Regions from separate parts of the Pseudomonas salmasensis genome, predicted to be linked through region 1. Evidence: riboswitches for the same ligand, from Rfam matches in the RefSeq annotation. Region 1 holds a riboswitch; the other holds the start of a gene.

Region 1 (5,116 bases):
ACGCGACCACGGGCTCAGCGCCGACAGCCACGGCGTGCGGCCTAGCGCCACGGCGTCGAACACGCGGATGGCGTCATCGGTGTCGGCCTGTTGCTCCACCACCGCCAACTGTTGCGCGATGGTGCGGCGCGACAACTCACCGAGCCGCTTGCCACCCAGGCGAACTTCGCCGCTGGCCGGCGGGCGCAAGCCGGCGAGCAGTTTGAGCAGGGTGGACTTGCCCGAACCGTTCGGCCCGACGATGCCCAGGGTTTCGCCCGCCTGCACGTCCAGGTCGATACCGTGCAGTAACTGGGCCTCACGCACCTTAAAACCCAGGCCGCTGCAACTGAGCACGCTCATCGTGCGTTCCTCCGGCCAATCAGGATCAGCGCAAACACCGGTGCGCCCACCAGCGCCGTGACCACCCCAACGGGAATCACTTGGCCCTTGATCAGGGTGCGTGACAGCACATCGGCGGCGATCAGAAACAGCGCGCCGCCCAAGGCACTGGCCGGCAGTAACCGCGAATGCCCGGTGCCGAGCAACAGGCGTGCAGCATGGGGAATCACCAGCCCGACAAAACCAATGGAGCCGACGATGGACACCATCACCGCCGTGACCAAGGCCGCACAGGCCACCAGTACAAATTGCACGCGGCGCACCGGGATGCCCAGGGACGCCGCCGAGTCACTGCCGAAGGTGAACGCATCCAGTGCGCGACGGTGCCACAGGCACACCGCCAGCCCCAGGGCCGCCACCGGCACCGCCAACCACACCGACGGCCAGCGCACGCCGCTGAGGTTACCCAGTAGCCAGAACATAATGCCGCGGGCTTGTTCGGAGCTGGCCGACTTGGTGATGAGGAACGCGGTCAGGGCGTTGAACAATTGCGAGCCGGCGATGCCCGCGAGGATGATCTGCCCGGTGCCGCTGGACGATCCGCTGGCGCGGGCGAGCAGAATCACCAGGGCAAACGCGGCCATGGCGCCGACAAACGCCCCCGCCGATAACGACACCAGCCCGCCGCCCACACCGATCAGCACGACGAGCACGGCACCGGTGGAGGCGCCGGCGCTGATGCCCAACAGGTACGGGTCTGCCAGCGGGTTGCGCAGCAACGATTGCAGGATCACCCCGCAGGTCGCCAGCCCGGCACCGCAGGCTGCGGCTACCAGGGTGCGGGTCAGGCGGTAATTCCACACCACGCCTTCATCGATCGGGTCCAGCGCGTAGCCTGCGGCCCAGAGTTTATTGGCGAGCACCTGCAACACCACCTGCGGTTCGATGGCGGTTTCGCCGATGGCCACGCCAGCGAGCAGGGCGAGCAACAGCAGGGCGAGGGCAAGGAGGGTGCGCATCATTGGCCCAGGTCGTAGCCGTCGATGGCGGTAGCCAGTTGTTCCAGGCCGTCGAACGTACGCAGGCTGGCCTGCAGTGCCAGCGCGTCGAGGATGATGATGCGGTTGTATTTCACCGCGTCCATGTTGCGGGTCACCGGGTCGCTGCGCAGGAAGGTGAGTTTCTTTTCGTGGTCGTCGGCGGGGTAGCGGCGACGGTCCATGCGTGCAATCACCAGGAAGGTGGGGTTGGCCTTGGCGATGGTTTCCCAGCCGACGGCGGGCCATTCTTCATCGGACTGCACCACGTTGTGCAGGCCCAAGGTGTGCAGCATGAATTGCGGCACGCCTTTATGGCCGGCCACATAAGGGTCGCTGGCCATTTCGGCGCTGGAGAACCACACCAGTGCGCTGGCCTGCTTCAAACCTTTGCCTTGGGCGGTAGCGATGGATGTGGCCAGGCGCGCCTTGAGCTCATCGTTCAACTGTTGGCCGCGCGCCTGCACGTCGAAAATCTGCGCAAGCTGCTGGATGCTCTGGTAAATCGTCTCGATGCGAAACGGCTGCAACCGCGTGCCGTCGGCGCCGACCAGGTTGTCCTTGGCCTCGCAGTCGGACGGCAGCACGTAGGTGGGGATCTTCAGCTCATGGAATTGCTCACGGGTGCCGACCACGCCTTGCGGGCCCACCACCCATTCCAGTTCGGCGGCCACCAGTTGCGGGCGCTTGGCGATCACCGCTTCAAAGCTTGGCTCGTTGTTGGCCAGGCGCTCGATGCGGTCGTTCTGCGCTTTGTACTGTGGCAACACGTTGTTGAACCACAGCGACGTGCCTACCACTTTATCGCCCACGCCCAAGGCATAAAGCATCTCGGTGGCGGCCTGGCCGATGCTCACGCTGCGGGCGGGCGCTTGTTGGAAGGTCAGGGTGCTGCCACAGTTTTCCACGGTCAGCGGGTAGTGGCTTGGCGCGGCGTGGGCCAGGGCGCAGGCGCTCAAGCCTGCGATCAGGGCGATAACACGTGGCAGCATGGGGCGATCTCCGAGTGAGCCAGGGGTGCAGCTGGGGAGTTACGGCTCGGAAATACGCCCTGGGACGCTACAGGTGCGCAGGGCCAGGATGTCCTTCCCGGACACCCCGCCGGTTAGTGATGTTGCTGGGCCGGCAGGTCTCCTGACTGATGCGTCATCGCCACGCCCCCGCCTTCCCGGACAAGGTCCAGTGGCATTCAGGGGCAGGCTCAGCACCTACAGTTGCGGGGGCAGTTTCGATTGACGCTTGGGCGGCGTTTCGAATTCCCTATTAGTCCCACGTGGGAACCGGCGCCGGTATGGTAAGCCATCACGCCCTGTAGGAGCGAGCTTGCTCGCGAAGAACTTGAGAACACCGCGGGGTATCAGGCGCCCCTGCGTTATCGTTGACGGTCTTCACGAGCAAGCTCGCTCCTACAGGGGGGAGTGGTTAGAGTCGAATGTCTTGGGGGCCGCGGATCAGGGCTTCGATGCGCGTACCGCTGGCGCGCTCTTCGTTGCTGAAGCCGTCGTAGTCAGCCAGTTGGCCGAAGCGAATGCCGGTCAATTGTTCGATCGCAATCACACTGCGTTGGTAGGTTCTCAGTTGGCCGAACACCAGGTCCAATTGGTCCAGCTCGCGGCGCTGGTCGATCATGTAGGCGCTGGCGGACGGTTTGCCGTCGTCGCTGAGGTAGGCCACCACTTTCCAGAATGCCTGGGGGATTTTTACCCCGCGATACACGCGGTCGTTGTCGCTGAACACCGGGCCGCTGAACACCGTGGCCCGGGCTTTCCAGCGCTGGGTGTTGTCGAGGATATAGTCCTCGAGCTCCAGCCAGGTCTTCTGGTTGAAGCCGCTCATTTGTGGCGAGCAGTTGGTGAAGTGGAAGGTGTCGAGGTTGGCCGTGTTCGCGTCGTCGCCCCAGTTGGGGTCCTGGCGGCGCACCAGGTGGCCACGGTCCAGGCCGTTGCCGGCGTATAGGTCTTCACCGACCTGGGCGTCGGTGGGCAGGCGGCCATCGTAGGCCCAGGTGTCGTTGCTGCGCGTGATGTCCAGGTGCTTGGCGCCGTCGATGTTGACGCCAACATACAGTGCCAGTCGTCGGGTGCGCGACATGGTGATGGAGAAATGCGTGTAGTCCAGGCGCTTGGGTTGCACGTCGCCCACCAATGGCTCGCCAACCGTGGGCCAGGGCACCACGAAGTCGCTGAGGAAATCGTCGGCATAGCCAACGCGGTTTTTGAGGTCCTTGGCCGCTGTGACGCGCGGCGTCGTGGCTCTGGCTTCCAGCAGGGTGGGGCTGGGCGCGATCAACGGTCGCAGGTCGGCAAGCCTGGGGCGGTGCGACAGATCGATTTTGACTGTGCGGGCGGGCATGGGCATGTTCCTTATGGGCCTCGGATAAACACCACTGAAACACAAACTCATGACAATTTGGCCCGGGTGGCGATCCCAGGGCTATCCTGAAAAGCGTTACCCGGACGTTCATCACACGCCAAAAAGGAGCCAGCTCATGTGTGTTCGCCAACCGCGCAATCCGATTTTCTGCCTCATCCCGCCGTACATGCTCGACCAGATCGCACGCCACGGCGACAAAGCCCAACGGGAGGTCGCGTTACGCACGCGTGCCAAGGACAGCACGTTCCGCTCGTTGCGCATGGTCGCCGAACCCGCCAAAAGCCCCGCGCGGATGGCATTGGCGGCGGGCAGCGAAAAACAGCGCTCGATCTACAGCGCCAACAACACCGACAGCCTGCCCGGAAAACTGATCCGTGGCGAAGGGCAGCCCGCCAGTGGCGATGCTGCGGTGGATGAGGCCTATGACGGCCTGGGCGCAACCTTCGACTTTTTCGACCAAGTGTTCGACCGCAATTCCATCGACGACGCGGGCATGGCCCTGGATGCCACTGTGCACTTCGGCCAGGACTACAACAATGCATTCTGGAATTCGACCCAGATGGTGTTTGGCGACGGCGACCAGCAGTTATTCAACCGCTTCACCGTGGCGCTCGATGTCATCGGCCATGAGCTGGCGCACGGCGTCACCGAGGATGAGGCCAAGCTCATGTACTTCAACCAGTCCGGCGCGCTGAACGAGTCGTTGTCGGACGTGTTCGGCTCGTTGATCAAGCAGTACGCGTTAAAGCAAAAGGCCGAGGACGCCGACTGGTTGATCGGCAAGGGGCTATTTACCAAAAAGATCAAAGGCACCGCCCTGCGCTCGATGAAAGCGCCTGGCACCGCCTTTGATGACAAGCTGTTGGGCAAAGACCCGCAGCCGGGGCACATGGATGATTTTGTACAGACTTACGAGGACAATGGTGGGGTGCATATCAATTCCGGCATTCCCAACCATGCGTTCTACCAGGTGGCGATCAATATAGGCGGGTTCGCCTGGGAGCGTGCCGGGCGTATCTGGTACGACGCACTGCGTGATTCGCGGTTGCGGCCCAACTCCGGGTTTTTGCGTTTTGCGCGCATCACCCACGATATTGCCGGCCAGCTTTATGGCGTGAACAAGGATGAACAGAAGGCGGTCAAGGCAGGCTGGAAAGCGGTGGGCATAAACGTTTGACGAAGCCGCCTGGGCGGCGAGGAACAGCCATGCGAATTTCAATCAAGGAAAGCGGCGGGGCGGCGTATTTTCCGGGGCTGGCCAAGCCGCGTACGGTGGAACTGGACTCGCTGCCCGAACCCGACCAGCAGGAGTTGCGGCAACTGATCGAAGCTGCCGATTTTTTCAAGTTGCCACAAAGTACCGATCCCGAGCCTGGCAACCCAGG
Region 2 (5,116 bases), 300 kb from region 1:
CGGTGATCTGCTTTTCTTTAGTACCAGTGGCCGCGGTCGTGTCAGCCACGCCGGTATCTACCTGGGCGATAACCAGTTTATTCACTCCAGCAGCCGCCGCAGTGGTGGTGTTCGGGTCGATAACCTGGGTGACAGCTACTGGAGCAAAACCTTCATCGAAGCCAAGCGCGCACTCGCCATGGCCCCGACTACGGTTACCGCTAGTAAGTAAAGTTAAAGTGATACTTGAAGTTTGACGTGTAAGCGCTAGAATCCCTGGACATTGTTGTCATCCGTTCGCGCGAGCTTTGCTTGCGCGTTCTGGTTTTCAACGTTCGGCAGCGAAAGCCGCATCCAGACCAGGATTGTTCTGCACATGTCGACCTCGGCCCGCCTGATGCTTATTGTTTGCGCCGCGCTGCTCAGCGCCTGCGCCAGTCGCACACCGCCGCCCGCGCCCGTCGCGGTCAAGCCTAAGCCGGTGTTCAACTATGCCACCCAGAATTTCTCGCCGGCTGCCGAAGACGTGCTCTTTCGTGCGCTGGGCCTGGTCGGCACGCCTTATCGCTGGGGCGGCAACACACCGGACTCGGGGTTCGATTGCAGCGGCCTGATCGGCTTTGTATTCCGCGACGCTGCCGGCATCTCATTGCCGCGCACCACCCGTGAATTGATCGTGATGCGTGCCCAGGACGTCAGCGAACAAAACCTGCAAACCGGCGACCTGCTGTTCTTCGCCACCGGTGGTGGTTCGCGGGTCAGCCATGCGGGCATTTATGTGGGGGAGGGTCGCTTCGTACACGCGCCGCAAACCGGCGGTACCGTGAAGCTGGATACGCTATCCAAAGCGTATTGGCAGAATGCCTACCTGAGTGCCAAGCGGGTACTGCCAGCGAATCTTGCGCGTAACCCCTGAGCCGAACACAGCACCCCATGTGAGAGCGGGCTTGCTCGCGAAGGCGGAGTGTCAGTCGATAAACTTTCTGACTGAACCACCGCTTTCGCGAGCAAGCCCGCTCCCACATTGTTTTTGTGGCGCTGTTCAAATGGATTATTTGGCCGCAGAAACCCGCCAAACCTTATTGCCCACATCATCGGCCACCAGCAAATCCCCTTGCTGATCAATCACCACGCCAACCGGCCGGCCCATGGCTTTCTCATCGCTATCAAGAAACCCCGTCAGCACATCCACCGGTTGCCCTTTCGGCTGGCCCCCTTCGAACGGCACGAAAATGACCTTGTAGCCACTGTGCGGCTTGCGGTTCCAGGAGCCATGCTGGCCGATAAATGCGCCATTCGTGAAGGGGGTGGGGAGTTTGCTGCCTTCGGCGAAGGTCAGCCCCAGCGACGCAGTGTGAGGGCCTACCGCATAGTCGGGAGCGATGGCCTTGGCGACCATGTCCAGGTTCTGCGGGGTGACACGCACGTCTACGTGCTGGCCGTAATAGCTGAAAGGCCAGCCGTAGAACCCGCCATCCTTGACCGAGGTGATGTAGTCGGGCACCAGGTCACTGCCAATCTCATCGCGCTCGTTGACCGCCGTCCACAACTTGCCGCTCTGTGGCTCCCACGCCATGCCGTTGGGGTTGCGCAGGCCGGAGGCAAAAATGCGATGCTGGCCGGTGGCACGGTCGACTTCCCAGATGGCGGCGCGACCCTGTTCGGCTTCCAGGCCGTTTTCGCCGACGTTGCTGTTGGAGCCGACGCTCACGTACAGCTTGCTGCCGTCCTGGCTGGCCACTACGTTTTTGGTCCAGTGGTGGTTCAAAGGGCCACCCGGTAAATCCACCACCTTGGTGCCGGGGGAGGTGATCGCGGTTTCACCCGGCTGATAGGCAAAGCGCAGCAACTTATCTGAATCGGCCACATACAAGTCGTTGCCCACCAGGGCCATGCCAAACGGCGAGTTGAGGTTCTCCAGGAACACCGTGCGAGTTTCTGCCACGCCATCATGGTCGGTATCGCGCAGCAAGGTAATACGGTTCGGGCTCGGCACGCCGGCGCCAGCGCGGTCCATGACTTTTTCCATCACCCAGCCGCGTAGGCCTTTGGTATCGTCCGGCTTGGGTGGGGCATTGGTCTCGGCCACCAGTACATCGCCGTTGGGCAATACGTAGAGCCAGCGCGGGTGATCCAGGCCTTCGGCAAACGCGGCCACCTGGGTGCCGGCGGCGGCGACGGGCTTGGCGCCTTCGGGCCAGCCGATGGCCGGGGCGATATTGACGGTGGGGATCAGCGTCTTGTTCGGCTCCGGCAGCCGGGGTGAGGGCCCGGTGCCGTCGGCGACCTGCAGGGTCGAGCTTTCGCCACACGCAGCGAGGCTGCCGGCGAACATGATCAGTAGGGCGAGTCGGGTTTTAGGCATGGTTTTCTCCTTGATACCTGTAGGGGGTAGAGAAGCACGAACGGCGGATGGTTCAAGTACAAGGCCAGCTTTAATTGACGCTCCACCCCCAACCCACTAACCTTCGCGGCTTGTTCCAGGTGCTCTGTGGCGTACGCGTCGATGGAGTGAAACAGGGAAGCCGGTGAGTGAGCGCACTTGTAAACAGTGCTGCCGCGATTCCGGCGCTGCCCCCGCAACGGTAAATGAGTCAAGACGGTGCTGTTTGCCACTGTATCGCGTGCGATATGGGAAGGCGCACCCTCGGCTGCTTGCTATCAAAAGCGCCACTCATGAGCCCGGAGACCGGCCTGGATCATCCAACAGCATCACGGTGGGCGATGCTTGGCTGTCTGTTTTTTCTTTTTCCTGCCCGCCGTTTTTGTCCAGCCCCAACGGAGAGCTGCCATGACTGATTCCCCCGACCGCGACGAACGCCACCTGGCACGCATGCTGCGCAAAAAAGCCGTGATCGACGAGCGCATCGCCAATTCCCCCAACGAGTGCGGCCTGCTGCTGGTGCTGACCGGCAACGGCAAAGGCAAGAGCAGTTCGGCGTTCGGCATGTTGGCCCGCGCCATGGGCCATGGCATGCAATGCGGTGTGGTGCAGTTCATCAAGGGGCGTAACAGCACCGGCGAAGAATTGTTCTTCCGCCGCTTCCCCGAGCAGGTGCGCTTTCATGTAATGGGCGAAGGCTTCACGTGGGAAACCCAGGACCGCCAGCGCGATATCGCCGCTGCCGAAGCGGCTTGGGCAGTGTCCCGGGCCATGTTGAATGACCCTTCCATCGGCTTGGTGGTGCTGGACGAACTGAACATCGCCCTCAAGCACGGTTACCTTGACCTGGACCAGGTACTCAGCGACCTGCAAGCCCGCCCGCCCATGCAGCATGTGGTGGTCACTGGCCGTGGCGCCAAGCCTGAGCTGATCGAAATGGGCGACACCGTCACCGAAATGGGCATGCTCAAGCACGCGTTCCAGGCCGGTATCAAGGCACAGAAAGGCGTCGAACTTTGAATCAGCCCCGTCATTGCCCGGCCGTATTGATCGCCGCTCCGGCGTCCGGCCAGGGCAAAACCACCGTCACCGCCGCGCTCGCCCGTTTGCACCGCAACCTGGGGCGCAAAGTGCGCGTGTTCAAATGCGGGCCGGACTTTCTCGACCCGATGATCCACGAACGTGCCAGTGGCGCGCCGGTGTACCAGTTGGACATGTGGATGGTGGGCGAGCAGGAAAGCCGCCGCCTGCTCTGGGAAGCGGCGGGGGAGGCTGACCTGATCCTCATCGAAGGCGTGATGGGCCTGTTCGACGGCACGCCCTCCAGCGCTGACCTGGCGCGGCACTTCGGTGTACCGGTGCTGGGCGTGATCGATGGCACCGCCATGGCCCAGACGTTCGGCGCTTTGGCCCTGGGGTTGGCGCGCTATCAACCCGACCTGCCGTTCGCCGGCGTGCTGGCCAACCGCGTCGGCACCCTGCGCCATGCGCAATTGCTCGAAGGCAGCCTCACCGAGGGCTTGCGTTGGTACGGTGCATTGTCCCGCGAGACCGGCATCGAACTGCCCAGCCGTCATCTGGGCCTGGTGCAAGCCAGCGAATTGAACGACCTTGATGTACGCCTGGACGCCGCCGCCCAAGCGTTGGGCAGCAGTTGCGAAGTGGCCCTGCCGCCGCCGGTGACCTTTGCCGCGCCGCACGTGGTCGAGGCCGAGCCCTTGCTGGCCGGTGTGCGTATTGCCGTCGCCCGTGACGAAGCCTTTGCCTTTACCTACGGTGCCAGCCTGGATTTGCTGCGGGCGGTGGGCGCCGAGCTGAAGTTCTTCTCACCGATCCATGATCGGCAACTGCCTGAAGCTGACAGCCTCTATCTGCCCGGCGGGTATCCAGAACTGCACCACCAGGCATTGTCGGCCAATACCGCGATGCTGGACGCCATTCGTGCTCATCACGCCGCTGGCAAGCCTCTGCTCGCCGAATGTGGCGGCATGCTCTATCTGCTCGATTCTTTGACCGATGTGGAGGGTACACGCGCCGAACTGGTTGGCTTGTTGCAGGGCGATGCGGTGATGCAGAAGAAACTCGCGGCCCTGGCGCTGCAAAGCGTTGAACTGCCGGAGGGGACCTTGCGTGGGCATACCTATCACCATTCGCTGACCAGCACCGAATGGGCGCCGATTGCCCGTGGCCTGAGCCCTAACGGCGGGCGCGGGGCTGAAGCGGTCTATCGCCAAGGTCGATTGACCGCCTCCTACGTACACTTTTATTTTCCGTCGAACCCTGGCGCGGTGGCCGCGTTGTTTGCGCCCGCTCCCACAGGGGAATGCATTTCAAATGTGGGAGCGGGCTTGCTCGCGAAGAGGCCATGACTGACAACGCATTCCCCCAAGCCGACCGCGAAGCCGTCTACCGCGCCATCGCCGAACGCCGCGACATGCGCCACTTCAGCGGCGGCAGTGTCGCGCCTGAACTGCTGCAACGCCTGCTCCACGCCGCGCACCAGGCGCCCAGCGTCGGCCTGATGCAGCCGTGGCGTTTTATCCGCATCAGCGATCGCCCGCTGCGCAGCCAGATTCAACAGTTGGTGGAAGAAGAGCGCGTGCGCACTGCCGAAGCGTTGGGCGAGCGCTCCGATGCGTTCATGAAGCTCAAGGTCGAAGGTATCAACGACTGCGCCGAGGTACTGGTCGCAGCGTTGATGGACGACCGCGAGCGCCATATCTTCGGGCGTCGCACCTTGCCGGAAATGGACAT

What was found. A riboswitch is a leader RNA that binds a small molecule or an ion and turns the genes downstream of it on or off. The one in region 1 is predicted to bind cobalamin.
Positions count from the first base shown of each region.
Region 2: it holds a riboswitch for cobalamin, as region 1 does, so the genes downstream of both, cobO (cob(I)yrinic acid a,c-diamide adenosyltransferase) here and HU731_RS06140 (ABC transporter substrate-binding protein) in region 1, are expected to answer to the same signal.

Region 1 covers NZ_CP077083.1:1,431,836-1,436,951, reverse strand. Annotated here, with positions in the region: gene HU731_RS06150 (ABC transporter ATP-binding protein) at 1-342, opposite strand, end outside; gene HU731_RS06145 (FecCD family ABC transporter permease) at 339-1,343, opposite strand; gene HU731_RS06140 (ABC transporter substrate-binding protein) at 1,340-2,350, opposite strand; cobalamin riboswitch at 2,466-2,658, opposite strand; gene HU731_RS06135 (DNA/RNA non-specific endonuclease) at 2,781-3,710, opposite strand; gene HU731_RS06130 (M4 family metallopeptidase) at 3,847-4,908, shown strand; gene HU731_RS06125 (protealysin inhibitor emfourin) at 4,938-5,116, shown strand, end outside.
Region 2 covers NZ_CP077083.1:1,731,711-1,736,826, reverse strand. Annotated here, with positions in the region: gene HU731_RS07550 (C40 family peptidase) at 1-211, shown strand, start outside; gene HU731_RS07545 (C40 family peptidase) at 356-895, shown strand; gene HU731_RS07540 (PQQ-dependent sugar dehydrogenase) at 1,031-2,344, opposite strand; cobalamin riboswitch at 2,445-2,691, shown strand; gene cobO (cob(I)yrinic acid a,c-diamide adenosyltransferase) at 2,771-3,382, shown strand; gene HU731_RS07530 (cobyrinic acid a,c-diamide synthase CobB) at 3,379-4,731, shown strand; gene bluB (5,6-dimethylbenzimidazole synthase) at 4,728-5,116, shown strand, end outside.